One region of the Kitasatospora sp. NPDC032757 genome, then DNA from elsewhere that is predicted to be linked to it. Evidence: predicted binding sites of a transcription regulator. Region 1 holds the regulator's gene; each other region holds the start of a gene.
What was found. The regulator HspR, encoded in region 1, represses chaperone genes until heat shock. The targets are predictions, from matches to a motif close to TTGAGNNNNNNNNNCTCAA.
Positions count from the first base shown of each region.

Region 2: the regulator HspR is predicted to act here: its motif matches at 3,156-3,174, upstream of dnaK (molecular chaperone DnaK).
Region 3: the regulator HspR is predicted to act here: its motif matches at 2,066-2,084, upstream of lon (endopeptidase La).

Region 1 is NZ_JBVINN010000016.1:46,733-52,075, forward strand. It holds gene ACZ5WK_RS19420 (LuxR C-terminal-related transcriptional regulator) at 1-19, shown strand, start outside; gene ACZ5WK_RS19425 (LuxR C-terminal-related transcriptional regulator) at 12-1,010, shown strand; gene ACZ5WK_RS19430 (hypothetical protein) at 1,033-1,659, opposite strand; gene ACZ5WK_RS19435 (hypothetical protein) at 2,010-2,210, shown strand; gene ACZ5WK_RS19440 (helix-turn-helix domain-containing protein) at 2,343-3,341, opposite strand; gene ACZ5WK_RS19445 (heat shock protein transcriptional repressor HspR) at 3,545-4,078, opposite strand; gene dnaJ (molecular chaperone DnaJ) at 4,086-5,243, opposite strand.
Region 2 is NZ_JBVINN010000006.1:130,053-135,395, forward strand. It holds gene ACZ5WK_RS11445 (BadF/BadG/BcrA/BcrD ATPase family protein) at 1-62, opposite strand, end outside; gene ACZ5WK_RS11450 (hypothetical protein) at 252-1,151, opposite strand; gene dnaK (molecular chaperone DnaK) at 1,228-3,114, opposite strand; gene ACZ5WK_RS11460 (DegT/DnrJ/EryC1/StrS family aminotransferase) at 3,599-4,723, shown strand; gene ACZ5WK_RS11465 (NAD-dependent epimerase/dehydratase family protein) at 4,791-5,343, shown strand, end outside.
Region 3 is NZ_JBVINN010000004.1:290,306-295,648, forward strand. It holds gene ACZ5WK_RS08965 (response regulator transcription factor) at 1-622, opposite strand, end outside; gene ACZ5WK_RS08970 (rhomboid-like protein) at 1,182-1,952, shown strand; gene lon (endopeptidase La) at 2,107-4,515, shown strand; gene ACZ5WK_RS08980 (GtrA family protein) at 4,820-5,341, shown strand.

The sequences.
Region 1 (5,343 bases):
GGGCGGCGGCGATGACTGAACCCCGTACCGCGTCCGACCTGCTGACCGCGGCCCTGCCGGACGCCGCCGCCCGGGAGCTGTACCGCGCCATCCTCCGCGAGGGCGGGCGCATCCGGGCCGCCGAGGTCGGCCCGGCGGACGCCGCGGCGCTGGACCGGTTGGTCGAAGTCGGCCTGCTGGTGCCGCTGCTGATGGACGCCTCGTACAGCGCGGTGGACCCGCGCTCGGTCACCGACCGGATCGGGGTGGACATCCGGCTGATGAGCGCGCGGCTCCTGCGGGAGGCGGAGCAGCTGCCCGATCTGATGGACGACCTCACCCGGGCCTACGATTCCGCGCTGCGTCGCCATGACGGCCCGGCAGGCGTCAGGTACCTCGCGGACATGGCACAGATCCGCCACGAGATCGAGCAACTGGCCCAGGCGTACCGGGCGGAGGGGCTGACCGCACAGCCCGGCGGGGCCCGGCCGGCCGGACTGCTGCCCGACTCGCTCGACCGGTCCCGCCGCTACCTCGAACGCGGTGGCACCATGCGGACGATCTACGAACCGGCTGCCCGGTTGGACGGCCCGACCGTGGAGTACGCGGTCGAGGCCACCAGGCTCGGGTGCGCGATCCGGGTGCTGGCCGTGCCGTTCAAGAGGATGCTGATCTTCGACCGCACCGTCGCCGTCATCCCGGCCGCGCCGGACAACAGCAGTGCCGCCTTCGTGGAGGACCCGGCGACGGTGGCCTTCCTGGTCGACGTCTTCGAGCAGCACTGGCAGCTGGCGGACGGGGTGAACTGGGCCGGCCTGGTTGCCGGGCCGGCCGAGCCCGCCGTCCACGATCAGGTCGGCCGCCTGCTCTCCCAGGGGCTGACCCAGCGGGTGATCGCCGGCCGCCTGGGCCTCAGCGAGCGTACGGTGGCCGGCCACATCGCGCGGCTGCGGGAGCTGTACGACGCGGAGACCCTGTTCCAGCTGGGGTGGCAGATGCGGGGAGCCCGGACGCGGGAGTCCGATGCGTGAGCGGCCGGGCGGCGAGCCGAGGTCAGCCGGTGGCGGCGTTGCTCGGCCAGTAGCCGGTCGGGCCGACGGCCGGGGGCTGCTGGCGGGGGACGGTGAACTGCTCGCCGGGGGCGGTCCAGAAGCCCTCGCGCAGGGAGAGCGCCATGCCGGCCCAGTCGAGGGCCGTCTCCACGGTGTGGTGGAGGGCCTCCTGCGACCAGGTGTCGTCGAAGACGAGCGGCAGCACGGGGGCGACCTGCTCGATGGTGGCGATCAGCGGGTTGTGCGTGATCGCCTCGTCCACCAGCAGGACGATCGGCTTGCGCAGCGCCGACGCCCACCCCAGCTCGAGGCTCACCCCGGCGGACAACGGCGCGCCGACGTACGCGAAGACCAGGTCGGCGGACTGCAGGGCCCGGAAGTCCGACGGCACCCGCGGCTCGGGGGCCCGGCCGGCGACGGTCCAGGCGTCGCTGTGGTGCGCGCTGTACACGGCGGCACCGCTGCGCAGGAGCGTGGTGCGAAGCGTCGTCAGTCGCGTCCGGCTGGCCAGGGTCACCACACTGTCGGCCGGCCCGGTCAGTCGCATCAACGGCGCGGCCAGGAAGACTCGTGCACGCCGGCCCTCGGGGGCCTGGCTGTCGTGGTGACGCAGGTAGGGCTCGGTCATTGTCGACTCCGGGGGAGGGCGTCGGTGGTGGCTGCATCACGGCCGACGCGTGGCGTGGAGGTTGCTGCTCAGAGAATTTGGGCCGATTTATCGTTGTTTCGCCGCCCAGTGATACCGGCGCCGAACGGGAGGATCCGGCGTTGAGGTGAGGAGGGCGTGAGTTGATCGTCCACCGAGCAGAGCCGGCAGTCCACTGACGCACAGTGTCATCCGTCTGCATGGCACAGAGATGCCACCCTCTGCATGAGTTCGTCCGTGACAGTCGCAAGCTCTATGTGGCACCATCTGAGCGTTTGATGGCATGTCGTATGCGCTTTCGATCGGACATGCCACGAGAGATTGGGGTGTGCATGTCTCGTCTGCGTCAGGTCGCCAGTGCGGCCATGGTGGCGATATCCGTTGGCTTCGTTGCCGTGCTCGGCATTGGCGTCAGTGGACATGATGCCGATAGTTCTGTCCATGTCAATCGATCGGTCACCGGAGTCGATTCCAATGACCAGTCGGCCCAGGCGTCGCTCAGCTTTTTGGAGAATGACCACCAGTGGACATGACAGTTTCGCCCGGCTTGTGGCGAATCCTGTGATGTGGTGACTGTGGGCCGGGCGATGCGGCACGGGTGAGGAGTACCCGCGGCCGGCAGCCGGCGGGGGCTCGTGCTGTCGCCGGATGCGGCGCGGCGGGGGCTAGCCGTCGTGGGACTCGTGCTGCAGGCGCGCGAGTGCGTAGCCCAGCTGGAACAGCGATTCGACGTTGTAGTCCTCGCGCATCTCGGCGAGATGGCGGGCCAGTGTCCGTTCGCTGATGCCGAGACGTCGGGCTATCACCCGGTGGTTGGTGCCTTCGAGGAGCAGATCGATAATGGTCTGCCGCAGTCGGGATACCACCTGCTGTGGAACGGTCCGGCCGCCGGTGAAATCGAGGCCGCGGTTCCAGTTGCGCTCGAACACCTCGTGGAAGAGGAAGTGGATGACTGCCGGATCGTAGATGAAGGCAGCGACGTTGAGGTCTTCCGCGACCGGAATCACGGCGAGGAGCCGGTCGACGATGATCAGCCGCGTGTAGGGCTCGTCGAGAGTGCGGAACTTGCCTCCCGCCTCGGTGATTTTTGCGACGTAGTCCCGGGTCGGCGCGTGGTACCGGGTGCTCGGGTGGTAGATGGTGCGCGTGGATATGCCGCGCTTCAAATCACCCAGATCGTCGGAGATGGCTCGCGAGAGGACCTCCGGAGGCCGAGGTCCGCCGGGCTGGGCGGCGAGTATCTCCTCCTTTGCCGAGGTCACGGCGTGGTTTATCCGTTGGGCGATCAGTGCTTTTCCGTGCACGTATTCGATGATCCCGCCGGTCGACTCCGGCCGGTGGAATGCCTCGGCAAGGCCCTGTAGGTCGCTCGGGACGGCTATGGCGCGCGCCAGGAGGTCAAGCGCCTGCCGCTGCCACGTGGTGCTCAGTCTGGTGGCCAATTGCTGAGGGTCGACCGCCACCAGGACCTGGGGGTCATCGGTGTCGGGAATGAGCAGGCCGATATCGAGCAGTTCGCCGAGATGGCCGTAGCTGCTGTCGTGGATTTCTTTGCGGTTGATGCGGCCACGGGTGCGGATAATCAAAAGGTAGAGATCGTGGGCGGCGGCGGACAGCGTGCCCGCGCTGACAACATCCGGACCGGAGTCGTTCCTCCCGCTCATTCACGGCTCCTTCTCGATGACCGAACTGGCCCCATGGTGGTACTGGCACCTCACCGCGATCCTAGATCGTGAGGCGGATGCAGGATCGGGCATTCTTCCACTGCTGCGTGGCGAACCTGTTGACTGGCACCCTCTCACCAACGGACAGCCGCCGGCACCCCCCCGACCAGAGGGAACCGGCGGCCGTGTCCAGGCTCGGCAAGTCAGCGCTTGGGCCGCCACACCACCAGGGCGCTGGACTGGGTGGGCGGCTGGTAGGGCACCAGGTCACGGCGGTAGGAGGCGTGGATGGTGGCCTCGCGCTGCTGGAGGGTGGTGGCGGCACCTTCGAGGGAGTCGGCGAGCTCGGCGATGCGGGACTGGAGGGCGGTGACCTGGTTCTCCAGCTCGATGATCCGCTTGATGCCGGCCAGGTTGATGCCCTCGTCCTGGGAGAGGCGCTGGACCTCGCGCAGCTGCTGGATGTCGCGGGCGGAGTAGCGGCGGCCGCGGCCGGCGGTGCGGTCGGGGCAGACCAGGCCGAGACGGTCGTACTGGCGCAGCGTCTGCGGGTGCAGGCCGGAGAGCTCGGCGGCGACCGAGATCACGTAGACAGGGGTGTCCTCGGTGAGGACGTACTGCGGGGGCGGGGCGGCCCGGCGGGCGCGCGGGGCGCTGCCGGGGAGGCCTTCGCCCACGCCGGGGCCGATCGGGCCGCCGGGGCCAAGGGGGCCGAGCGGGCTGCTGTCGGGGGTCATCTGGTCGTCACGCTCCCTTCGCCGCCTGGAACAGGGCGGCTCGTGGGTCGTCGGAGGCGGTGGCCTCGCGGTACTGCTCCAGGGCCGTCAGCGCGTCGCCGGTGACGTGCTGGGGCACCACGACCTCCACGGTGACCAGGAGGTCGCCGCGGGTGCCGTCCTTGCGGGTGGCGCCCTTGCCGCGGGCCCGCAGGGTGAGGCCGTTGGCACTGCCGGGGGGCAGCTTGAGCTTCACCGAGGGGCCGTTGAGCGTCGGCACCTCGATGGTGCCGCCGAGAGCGGCTTCGGGGAAGGTGACGGGCACCGTCACGGTGAGGTTGTCGGCCTTGCGCCCGAAGACGGGGTGCGTGTCGACGTGCACGGTGACGTAGAGGTCGCCGGCCTGGCCACCGCGCTCGCCCTGGGCGCCCTTGCCCTTGAGGCGGATGCGCTGGGCGTCCTGGACGCCGGCCGGGATCCGGACCTGCATGGTGCGGGCGGAGCTGGCCCGGCCGCTGCCGTGGCAGTCGGGGCACGGGTCGTCGACGATCATGCCCCGGCCGCGGCAGTCCCGGCAGGGCTCGGAGAGGGCGAAGGCGCCCTGGCCGCGGCTGACGGTGCCGGCGCCGACACAGGTGGGACAGACCCGGGGGGTGGTGCCGGCCTTGGCACCGGTGCCGCTGCAGGTGCGGCAGGGGGCCTGGCTGGTCATCCGGAGCGGGACGGTCGCGCCGTCGACGGCCTCCTCGAAGGAGAGCGTCACCTCGGTCTCGACGTCGGCTCCGCGCCGGGGCTGGGGCTGGCGGCCGCCGCGGTTGAAGAGGCCGCCGAAGACGTCGCCGATCCCGCCGCCGCCGGCGCCGCCGCCGCCCTGGCTACCGCTGAAGAGGTCGCCGAAGTCGAAGCTGTAGTTGCCGCCGCCGGGGCCGCCGGAGCGGAAGCCGCCGTTGGCGAAGAGGGTGCGCGCCTCGTCGTACTCCTTGCGGCGCTTCTCGTCCGACAGGACGTCATAGGCCTCGGAGATGTCCTTGAAGCGCTCTTCGGCCTTGCTGTCGCCCTTGTTCGCATCGGGGTGGAACTCGCGCGCCAGCTTGCGGTACGTCTTCTTGATCTCGGTGGCGGAGGCGTCCTTGGGCACGCCGAGGACCTTGTAGTAGTCCTTCTCCACGTAGTCCTTGCCGCTCATGCGCCCACCTCGCTTCGATCGGCAGCCGCTTCGCGGAACGCGCGCCCCCGGTCGATTCGCTCGCTGCGCTCGCTCATGCGCCCACCTCGCTTCGCTCGGC
Region 2 (5,343 bases), on a different contig from region 1:
TCGATGCCGGCCACCCAGGAACCGGCTGCCGGTCCGAGCGGATCGCTACGATCCGACGGCATGGGACCACCCACCCTTCGGCCAGGCGGAGGCCTCCGGCGCCACGCGGAACCGGACGGGCGATCGCCCTCCGGCCACCGGGGGCGGGGCCCCTGCACGGCGGCGCACCCCGGCCTGACGACCGCCGACACTACCCGTACTCCCGCCGCACGGCCGGGTGGGCCGGCGCCTGCCGGGAGGAGGCACGCCGCTCACTCCTCGCCGGCGGGGAGGATCCAGTCGAAGGGCGTCAGCTCCGTCTCCCAGGGGGCCAGAGCGGCCAGGTCGGCGGCGGCTTCGGGTGTCCGGAGCAGGCAGCGGTGGCGGAGCAGTTCGCGGCGCTCGCGGGGTGTCAGCAGCCGCTCCTCCGGGCTGAGGTTCTCCGGGTGGTCCAGGCTGAGTACCGTGCTGCCGTCGATCGGGCGGTCACCGTCCACGTTGAGCCGGTCGCCGGACGAGGTCCGGTAGTCGAGCCGGAGGCCGGTCGCCCACTGCGAGTTGCCGCCCCAGCCCTGGGAGAGGTCGACGGTCGGCCGGTGACGGCGCCGGAAGCCCCAGTACAGCGGCGAGCGGTCGGCCACACCACGCTGCGCATGCTCGGCGCCGGCCCGGACCCGGACGCCCGCGCGGCCGAACACGAGGTCGCCGAGCATCAGGCCCGGCCAGAGCACTCCGGTGACCTCGATCGGCGAGCGGGGGTCGTCGGCCTGCTCGACCTCGACGATCTCGTGCAGGACGGGGTCGAACCCGCGCCCCGCCCCGGCCCCGGCCGGTGTCATGCCGAGGGCGCCGAACAGCCCGAGGTACTCGTGGTCCGGGAACGCCGGCCTCGGTATGGCGTCGTCCACCGCATCGCGGGAGGGCTGCCGGCGGAGCAGCAGGATGTCGCTCACCCGGCTCAGGGCGTAGAGCTGCCGCTGCAGACTCAGGACGCTGTCGTCGGTGCGGTGGGCCGTCCACCACCCGCTGCACTCGGCCGCCACCGCGAGCGAGGTGCGGTAGCCGCCCTGGGCACGGTCCAGCCACGGGGTGACGACCTCCCCGTACGCATCCGTGCCCTCGTGTCCCAGCAGTCCTTCGTAGAGCTCACGCGCTCCCACCCTGTTCCCCATGGGCCGGACTCTATGCGAAGGCCGGCGGGCCGCGGCCGGCCGTTCCGGACGAGGAGAGGCCCGGCATCCGACCGGCTCAGCCGCCCGGGCGCCCGGGCCTGTCCTCGTCCACGATCTCGGCGTCGACGACCTCCTCCTCGCCGCCCGGCGCGCCCTCGGAGCCGCCCGCCGGGCCGTCCGAGGCGCCCTCCGCGGGCCGGGTGCCGGAGCCGGACGAGGCCTGGGAGTAGATGGCCGTGCCGATCTTCTGAGCGACGAGGGCCGCCCGCTCCAGCGAGATCCGGACGGCAGCGGTGTCCTCGCCCTTGAGCTTCTCCTTGAGGTCGGCGAGCGCCGCCTCCACCTCGGTCCTGACCTCGCCGGGGACCTTCTCGGGGTTGTCGGCGAGGAGCCGCTCGGTCGAGTAGACGAGCTGCTCGGCCTGGTTGCGGGTCTCCGCGGCCTCCCTGCGCTGCCGGTCATCCTCGGCGTGCTGCTCGGCGTCCCGCATCATCCGCTGGATGTCGTCCTTCGGCAGCGAGGAGCCGCCGGTGACGGTCATCTTCTGCTCGCGGCCGGTACCGAGGTCCTTCGCGCCGACGTGCATGATGCCGTTGGCGTCGATGTCGAAGGTGACCTCGATCTGGGGCAGGCCCCTGGGCGCGGGCGGCAGGCCGGTCAGCTCGAACATGCCGAGCCGCTTGTTGTACGACGCGATCTCGCGCTCGCCCTGGAAGACCTGGATCTGCACGGACGGCTGGTTGTCCTCGGCCGTGGTGAAGATCTCCGAGCGCTTGGTCGGAATGGTCGTGTTGCGCTCGATCAGCCTGGTCATGATGCCGCCCTTGGTCTCGATGCCGAGGGACAGCGGGGTGACGTCGAGCAGCAGGACGTCCTTGACCTCGCCCTTCAGCACACCGGCCTGGAGCGAGGCGCCGACCGCCACCACCTCGTCCGGGTTGACGCCCTTGTGCGGGTCCTTCCCGGTGAGCGACCTGACCAGCTCGGTGACGGCCGGCATCCGGGTCGAGCCGCCGACCAGGATGACGTGGTCGATGTCGGACACCTGGATCCCGGCGTCCTGCACCGCCTGATGGAACGGGCCCTTGCACCGCTCCAGCAGGTCGGCGGTGAGCTGCTCGAACTGGGCGCGGGTGAGTTTCTCCTCCAGGTGCAGCGGACCGTCGGCGGAGGCGCTGACGTAGGGCAGGTTGATGCTGGTCTCACTCGCCGAGGAGAGTTCGATCTTGGCCTTCTCGGCGGCCTCGCGCAGCCGCTGCGCGGCCATCTTGTCCTTGGCGAGATCGATCCCGTAGCCGTTCCTGAACTGCTGCACCAGGTGGTCCACGACCTTCTGGTCCCAGTCGTCGCCGCCGAGACGGGTGTCGCCGTTGGTGGACTTCACCTCGACCACCCCGTCGCCGATCTCCAGCAGCGAGACGTCGAAGGTGCCGCCGCCGAGGTCGAAGACCAGGATCGTCTGGTCGTTCTCCTTGTCCAGCCCGTACGCGAGCGCCGCCGCGGTCGGCTCGTTGACGATGCGCAGCACCCTCAGACCGGCGATCTCGCCCGCCTCCTTGGTCGCGGTGCGCTGGGAGTCGTTGAAGTACGCCGGAACGGTGACGACGGCGTCGGTCACGTCCTCGCCCAGGTAGGCCTCGGCGTCGCGCTTCAGCTTCTGCAGCACGCGGGCGGAGATCTCCTGCGCGGTGTAGCGCCGGCCGTCCACGTCGCCGGCCTCGGGGAAGCGCCACTGCGCCTCGCCGACGTGCCGTTTCACCGAACGGGCGGTGCGGTCCACGTTGGTCACCGCCTGCCGCTTGGCCACCTCGCCGACCAGCACCTCGCCGGCCTTGGCGAACGCCACCACCGACGGGGTGGTGCGGGCGCCCTCCGCGTTGGGGACGACGGTGGGTTCGCCGCCCTCCAGGACACAGACGACGGAGTTGGTGGTGCCCAGGTCTATCCCGACCGAACGAACCATCGCCGGCCTCCTTCCGCACAGGCCCCGCCGGGCTGCGGGCCTTGAGTCGGGCCAAGTCAATTGTCGCTCCGTCGTGGGCACCCGGCCGCCCCGTTCCGGCCCGGCCGGACCTGCCCGGACCTGGCCGGACCTGGTCGGGCGCCCGGGCCGGGGAAGGCGCCGCGGGCGTCCTCGGACACGTCCGGTGAGTGCTGTGCGCGCAGCGGTGGCGACACCCGGACGGAGTATCCGCGGCCTGCGCAGGGCGACGGAGGGGTCGCCTCCCGGAGCCCTGGGCGGGCGGCCGGGCGCGGGCGAGGGCGGCGGGGCGCGGCGGGCAGGGGCCGCGGATCACCCGGGTGGGCGGTGACGACGGGCCGGGGCCGGGCGGGCGAAGTAGCGTGATGTGCCTGGCCCGACCGTTTTGCCTGGTCTGCCCGGAGATACGTGTTTCCCAGAGATGCATGTCCTATGAAGTGTTCATCCTGTTGCCGGAGGAGGCCCGATGGGCGTTCCAGCCGCTCGCATCGTCTTCGACGAGAGCGACCGTTCGGCCGTCGCGGACGCGGTGACGGAGATCCTTGCCACCGGCGCGCTGACGCTCGGCCCCTGGACCGAGCGGTTCGAGGAGGCCTTCGCGGCCGAGCACGGTGCCACGCACGCCGTCGCCGTCGCCAGCGGCACGGCGGCGCTGGAGATCGTCCTGCGCACCGTCGACGTCCGTGACCGTGACGTGGTCGTCCCGGCCGTCACCTTCTACGCGACCGCCGGAGCCATCCTGCACGCGGGTGGGCGGCCGGTCATCGCCGACGTCGACCCGGCCACCTTCGCCCTCAGCCCCGAGACGCTGGAGGCGGCGCTCACCCCGGACACCGCCGCCGTGGTGCTGGTGCACATCGGCGGGCTGATCACCCCCGAGGTGGACGCCCTGCGCGCGATCTGCGACCGGCGCGGCATCCCGCTGGTGGAGGACGCCGCACACGCCCACGGCTGCAGCTACGACGGGCGCCCCGCCGGGTCGTTCGGCCTGGCCGGCGCCTTCTCGTTCTATCCGACCAAGGTCACCACCAGCGGCGAGGGCGGCATGATCCTCACCGGGTCGGCCGAGCTGCGCGACGAGGCCCGGATCCACCGTGACCAGGGCAAGGGCTCGTTCACCACCAACCACCACATCCGGTTCGGCGCCTCCTGGCGGATGAGCGAGCTGAACGCCGCCGTCGGCACGGTGCACCTGCGGCGGCTCAAGGAGTTCGTCGAGACCAGGCGCCGGGTCGCCCAGCGGTACGACGCGGCGCTCGCCGGGCTCGACGGCCTGCGGCCGATGGCCGAGCCGGCCGGTTCGCGCAGCAACTACTACAAGTACGTGGTGCTGCTGCCGGCGGGCGTCGACCGCGCCGCGTTCAAGCGGGCGGTGGCCGAGGAGCACGCCGTCCGGCTCTCCGGCGAGGTGTACGACCTGCCGCTGCACCTGCAGCCGGTCCTGGCCCCCTACCGACGGGGGCCGCTGCCGGTCGCCGAGGACCTCTGCGCCCGGCAGGTCTGCCTGCCGGTGCACTCCGACATGACCGAGGACGAGACCGACCAGGTGATCGCGGCGGTCACGGCCGTCCACCGGCGGCTCGCGGGATGAGCCCCAGCCGGGAGCACCCCGCCGTCCGGAGAGCCCCGACCCAGCCAGCCGGAGAAGGAGAGAGAACGTGCGCGTAGCTGTCACCGGGGGGTGCGGATTCATCGGCTCACACGTCGTGGACCGGCTGCTGTCGGCCGGGCACGAGGTGCTCGCGGTGGACACCACCGACAAGTACCTCAACCCCGGCGCCGAGCACGCCCGGATCGACATCCTGGACCTGCCCGCGCTCACCGCCGCCCTGGACGGCAGCGAGGTGGTCTTCCACCTCGCCGCGATGGCCGACGTCGAACACGTCGCCGCCGACCCGGTCCGCGCCGTGCGCACCAACATCGACGGCACCGAGGCCGTCCTGGAGGCGGCCCGGCGCAGCGGGCTCAGCCGCACCGTGCTGGCCAGCACCGTCTGGGTCTACGGCGCCGCGCTCGCCGAGGCCGGGATGGACAACGGCGAGCAGGAGCTGGACGAGCACGTGCCGATCGAGCTGGACCACAGCGGGCACCTGTACGTCGCCACCAAGCTCGCCGCCGAGATGCTGGTGCACAGCTACCGGGAGCTTTACGGGGGGCACTTCACCATCCTGCGCTACGGCATCCCGTACGGGCCGCGGATGCGGGACGAGC
Region 3 (5,343 bases), on a different contig from region 1:
CGTCCGTCCAGTCCCACACCTCGGCCAGCAGCTGCTCGCGGGTGAGGACCGCGCGCGGCTGGGCGGCCAGGCAGGCGAGCAGGTCGAACTCGGTCGGCGTCAGGTGGACGTCGCCCGAGGCCAGCCGGACCCGGCGCTGCACGTGGTCGATCTCCAGCTCGCCGAAGCGCAGCGAGCCGAGCGCCGGTGTGCGGGCCGCCTGCTGGGCGCGCTCGACGCGGCGCAGCAGCACGTTGACCCGGGCCGCCAGCTCGCGCATGGAGAAGGGCTTGGTCATGTAGTCGTCGGCACCGACGCCGAGGCCGACCAGGAGGTCCGTCTCGTCGTCGCGCGCGGTCAGCATCAGGACCGGTACCGGGCGTTGGGCCTGGATCCGGCGGCACACCTCGAGGCCGTCGAATCCGGGCAGCATGATGTCGAGCACGACCAGGTCGGGCTGCCAGGTGTGGAACCCGTCGACGGCACCGGGGCCGTCGTGGGCCACGGCGACCTTGAAGCCCTCCGCGCCCAGCCGGGCCGCGATCGACTCGGCGATCGTGGGCTCGTCCTCCACCACCAGCACTCTGCGCTGGCTGCTCACCGTGCCGCCGCTGTTCTGGTTGTCCTGCTGAATTTCTGTCACGGTCACGCCACCGCCCCCAGGGCTGCGGGCCGGCCACCTGTGGGGATGGCGGGGCTCCGCTCGTAGTCTTGTTCCGTCGTGGACTGTGCCGGGTCCGCCGTCCCGTTCGTGCGTGCGGGGACCGGAGGGCAGGTGTGGACTGCCCACCGTTTCCGCACACTTCGCAGCGTACGGACCGCGGGTGGTTTCCGGCAGGTGGACCGGACATTTCCGGCCCGTGGAGCGGCTGTCGGGCCGCCCTCGGACCCACTCGGGAGTGGGCACGGGCCGATACCTTACCCGGCGATTTTTCACTCTGTGACGGTACGTATGCACACTTGTTGACGCCGAGCCGCCGGTCAGAGCCGCTACTCGTGCGTAAACAGAGGGAAGGTCTGGACCAAAGTCCCGGGTTCCGGCCATCCGGCCGTTCCCCGGTCTTCACGGGGTTTTCCCAGCGGACTCCCAGAACCGCGACGTACCGTGGTCACGACAAGATTCACGGGGGTGGGATTTCCGGCGCGCGCCGGTACGTTGGGCACCGACGGGGCCGGTTGCTGCGGGTCGGAGCGGAGGCGGCATGGCGGGGCTGCGGGAGGGTGCCGGACGGGCCGGACCGCCCTACGGGATGCTGCGGTACGGGTTGCGGGCCGGAGTTGCCGGCTGGCTGCTGGCCCGGGTGCCGACGCCCCGGCGCAACCCCTTCGCGCTCGGCTATCTCGCGGTGGTCGGAGCCACCACCACCTTCGCCAAGGTCGCCGACCCGGACCTCGTGCTGCGGCTGCAGGAGGCGTCCAGCTCGGACGGCCACAACCTGATGCACCACCCGCTGCGTGCGCTGCTGTTCAGCGGTTTCTGGGTGGCCGGGACGATCTGGATGCCGTACCTCTGGGCCTTCGCCTTCACCGTCGCGCCGCTGGAACGGCGGGTCGGGCCGGGCCGGGCGGCGGCCGTCTTCGCCGTCGGGCACATCGCCGCCACGCTGCTCTCCCAGTCGGTGGTGATCGCCGCCGTGGCCGCCGGGCGGCTGGAGTCCGGGGCGCTGGACAGCCTGGACATCGGCGTCAGCTACGGCGTGCTGGCCAGCCTCGGCGCGCTGGCCGGGCTGCTGTCGCCGCGCGGGCGGCTGCTGGCGCTCGGGGTGGCGGGTGCGCTGATCGCCGAGCAGATCGCCGGTGACCGGGACCTGGTGACCGGGGTCGGCCACCCGGCGGCGCTGCTGGCCGGGGTGGCGCTCTGGCGTCTGCTGCGACGCACTCCTGACCGCCGCTCGCGCCGCCCCGAGCCGGCCGGGCCGGCCCCGGCGTCCGCCCCGCCCTCCCGCGGGGCCGCCCTGCTCGACCGGATGTGACGTCTCCCGGGCGTTTTTGACAGGCCCGCCCGATGCCTTCCCGCCGCTCCGGACCGGCGCCCTTGTTCGCTCATGGCGAACGACGGGCCGGGAACATCCGGCGCTCGCCAAACCTTAGTCAGGTCAACTCAACTTCGCTGACTGGGGAGAGATCATGGCATCGACGTCCACACCGCTCACCCTGCCCGTGCTGCCGCTCGACGACGAGGTCGTGCTCCCGGGCATGGTCGTCCCGTTGGACCTCAAGGACACCGAGGTGCGGGCCGCGGTCGAGGCCGCGCGGGCCGCGGCCACCGGCACCGGCAAGCCCCAGGTCCTCCTGGTCCCGCGGGTGGACGGCTCGTACGCGGCGGTCGGCACCCTCGCCACCGTCGAGCAGGTCGGCCGGCTGGCCGACGGCCCCGACTCCGTCGGGGGGCCGGCGGCGCTGGTGCGCGCCGTGCGCCGGGTCCGGATCGGCGTCGGCACCACCGGGCCCGGCGCCGCCCTCTGGGTGGAGACCACGCCGTTCCGGGAGTCCTCGGTCGGCACCCCGGTGGCCGGGCGCGCCGCCGAGCTGGTCAAGGAGTACAAGTCGCTCTCCACCCAGTGGCTGCGCAGGCGCGGCGCCTGGCAGATCGTCGACCGGGTGGCCCAGACCGAGGGCGTCGGCGAGCTGGCCGACAACATCGGCTACGCGTCCTTCGCCACCGCCGAGCAGAAGCTCAAGGTGCTGCTGGAGGCCGACCAGGTGGCCCGCCTGGAGTACGCGCTGACGCTGCTGCGCGACCACCTCGCCGAGGAGGAGGTCAACGACACCATCCGCAAGGACGTCGAGGAGGGCGTGGCCAAGCAGCAGAAGGAGTTCCTGCTCAGGCGGCAGCTGGAGGCCGTCCGCAAGGAACTGGCCGAGCTGAACGGCGACCCGGCCGACGAGGAGGGCGACTACCGCGCCCGGGTCGAGGCGGCCGACCTCCCCGAGAAGGTCCGCGAGGCGGCCCTCAAGGAGGTCGACAAGCTGGAGCGGGCGTCCGACCAGTCGCCCGAGGGCTCCTGGATCCGGACGTGGCTGGACACCGTCCTGGAGCTGCCCTGGAACGAGCGGACCGAGGACGCCTACGACATCGCCGGCGCCCGTGCCGTCCTGGACGCCGACCACTCCGGCCTGGCCGACGTCAAGGACCGCATCGTCGAGTACCTCGCCGTGCGCAAGCGCCGGGCCGAGCAGGGGCTCGGCCTGGTGGGAGGCCGGCGCGGAGGCGCGGTGCTGGCGCTGGTCGGCCCGCCCGGCGTCGGCAAGACCTCGCTCGGCGAGTCGGTGGCCCGCGCCATGGGCCGCAAGTTCGTCCGGGTGGCGCTCGGCGGCGTCCGGGACGAAGCGGAGATCCGCGGCCACCGGCGCACCTACGTCGGCGCGCTCCCCGGTCGGCTGGTCCGGGCCGTCAAGGAGGCCGGCTCGATGAACCCGGTCGTCCTGCTGGACGAGATCGACAAGGTCGGCTCCGACTACCGGGGCGACCCGGCGGCCGCCCTGCTGGAGGTGCTGGACCCGGCCCAGAACCACACCTTCCGCGACCACTACCTGGAGGTCGAGCTGGACCTCTCCGACGTGGTCTTCCTCGCCACCGCCAACGTGCTGGAGGCCATCCCCGAGCCGCTGCTCGACCGGATGGAGCTGGTCCGCCTGGACGGCTACACCGAGGACGAGAAGGTCGTCATCGCCCGCGACCACCTGCTCCCGCGCCAGCTGGAGAAGGCCGGCCTGAAGGGCGAGGAGGTCGCGGTCGACGAGGAGGCGCTGCGCCGGCTGGCCGGCGAGTACACCCGTGAGGCGGGCGTCCGGAACCTGGAGCGCTCGATCGCGCGGGTGCTGCGCAAGGTCGCCGCGCAGAGCGAGCTGGGCGAGCGCGAGCTGCCCGCCGCGATCGGCGCCGACGATCTGCGCGCCCTGATCGGCCGGCCGCACCACGTCCCCGAGGCGGCCCAGGAGCCGGCCGAGCGGCGCACCGCCGTCCCCGGTGTGGCGACGGGCCTCGCGGTGACGGGCGCCGGCGGCGACGTCCTCTACATCGAGGCCTCGCTCGCCGACGCCGAGACCGGCGGCACCGGGCTCACCCTGACGGGGCAGCTGGGCGACGTGATGAAGGAGTCCGCGCACATCGCGCTCTCCTTCCTCCGCTCGCGCGGCGCCGAGCTGGAGCTGCCGGTCACCTCGCTGCGGGACCGCGGCGTGCACCTGCACGTCCCCGCCGGGGCCGTCCCCAAGGACGGGCCGAGCGCCGGCATCACCATGACGACCGCGCTGGCCTCGCTGCTCTCCGGCCGCAAGGTGCGCACCGACGTGGCGATGACGGGTGAGGTGTCGCTGACCGGGCGGGTGCTGCCGATCGGCGGGGTGAAGCAGAAGCTGCTCGCCGCCGACCGGGCCGGCGTCACCACGGTGATCATCCCCAAGCGGAACGAGGCCGACCTGGACGACGTCCCGGCCGAGGTGCTGGAGCGGCTCACCGTCCACCCGGTCGCGGACGTCCGGGAGGTGCTGAAGCTGGCCCTGGAGCCGGCCGGGGTGCTGGTCGCCGCCTGACGGGCGGCCGGCTGACGGGGTGTGGGAGCCTGCGGGCCCACACCCCGTCAGGGTCTGTGCGGCCACGTCGGTGCCGGACCCCTGCCCCTCCTACCGGGCGGAGATCCACTGCGCCAAGACCGGTCCGCGCACCGGCGCCGTGGTGCGCACCCGGTACGCCGGCGCCGGCTTCCTCGTCGGCTCGCCCAGGACGGCCGGCTCGACCGCCTCCGGGCGGCGTGGTCCACCAGGACACCACCACCGGGGTGCTGCGGATCACCGCCGACGAGTAGCGGCCCACGGCTGCCGTGGTCAGACTGCGAAGATGCCGTCCCCCACGCAGCGTGTCCTGGCCAGAGTGCCGGCCGGGCTGCGCCCGTTCCTGATCAGGCACCGCCGGCTGGTGAAGTTCCTGCTGGTCGGCAGTGCCTGCTTCGGCCTGACCACGGTGCTCAACCTCGCGCTCAAGTTCACCGTGCTGGAGCACAAGCCGGTGGTGGCGCTCACCGTCGCGACCGTGGTCGGCACCGCGGTCTCGTACGTGCTCAACCGCCAGTGGTCCTTCCGGGCCGTCGGCCGCCGCCGCGAGGTGCTGTTGTTCCTGCTGGTCAGCGCGGTGGCGATCGGCGTCAACGTCCTCCCGCTGATCGTCTCGCGCTACCTGCTGGACCTGCGCGAGCCCCGGGTGACGGCCTTCGCCGAGGGGGTGGCCGACTTCGTCAGCGGGATGGTCGTGGGCACCTTCGTCGCGATGCTGTTCCGCTACTGGGCCATACAGCGCTGGGTCTTCACCCGCCTCGCCGAACCGGCCGCCACCCCGGTGGAGCAGCCGCAGCGCATCTCGTAGCC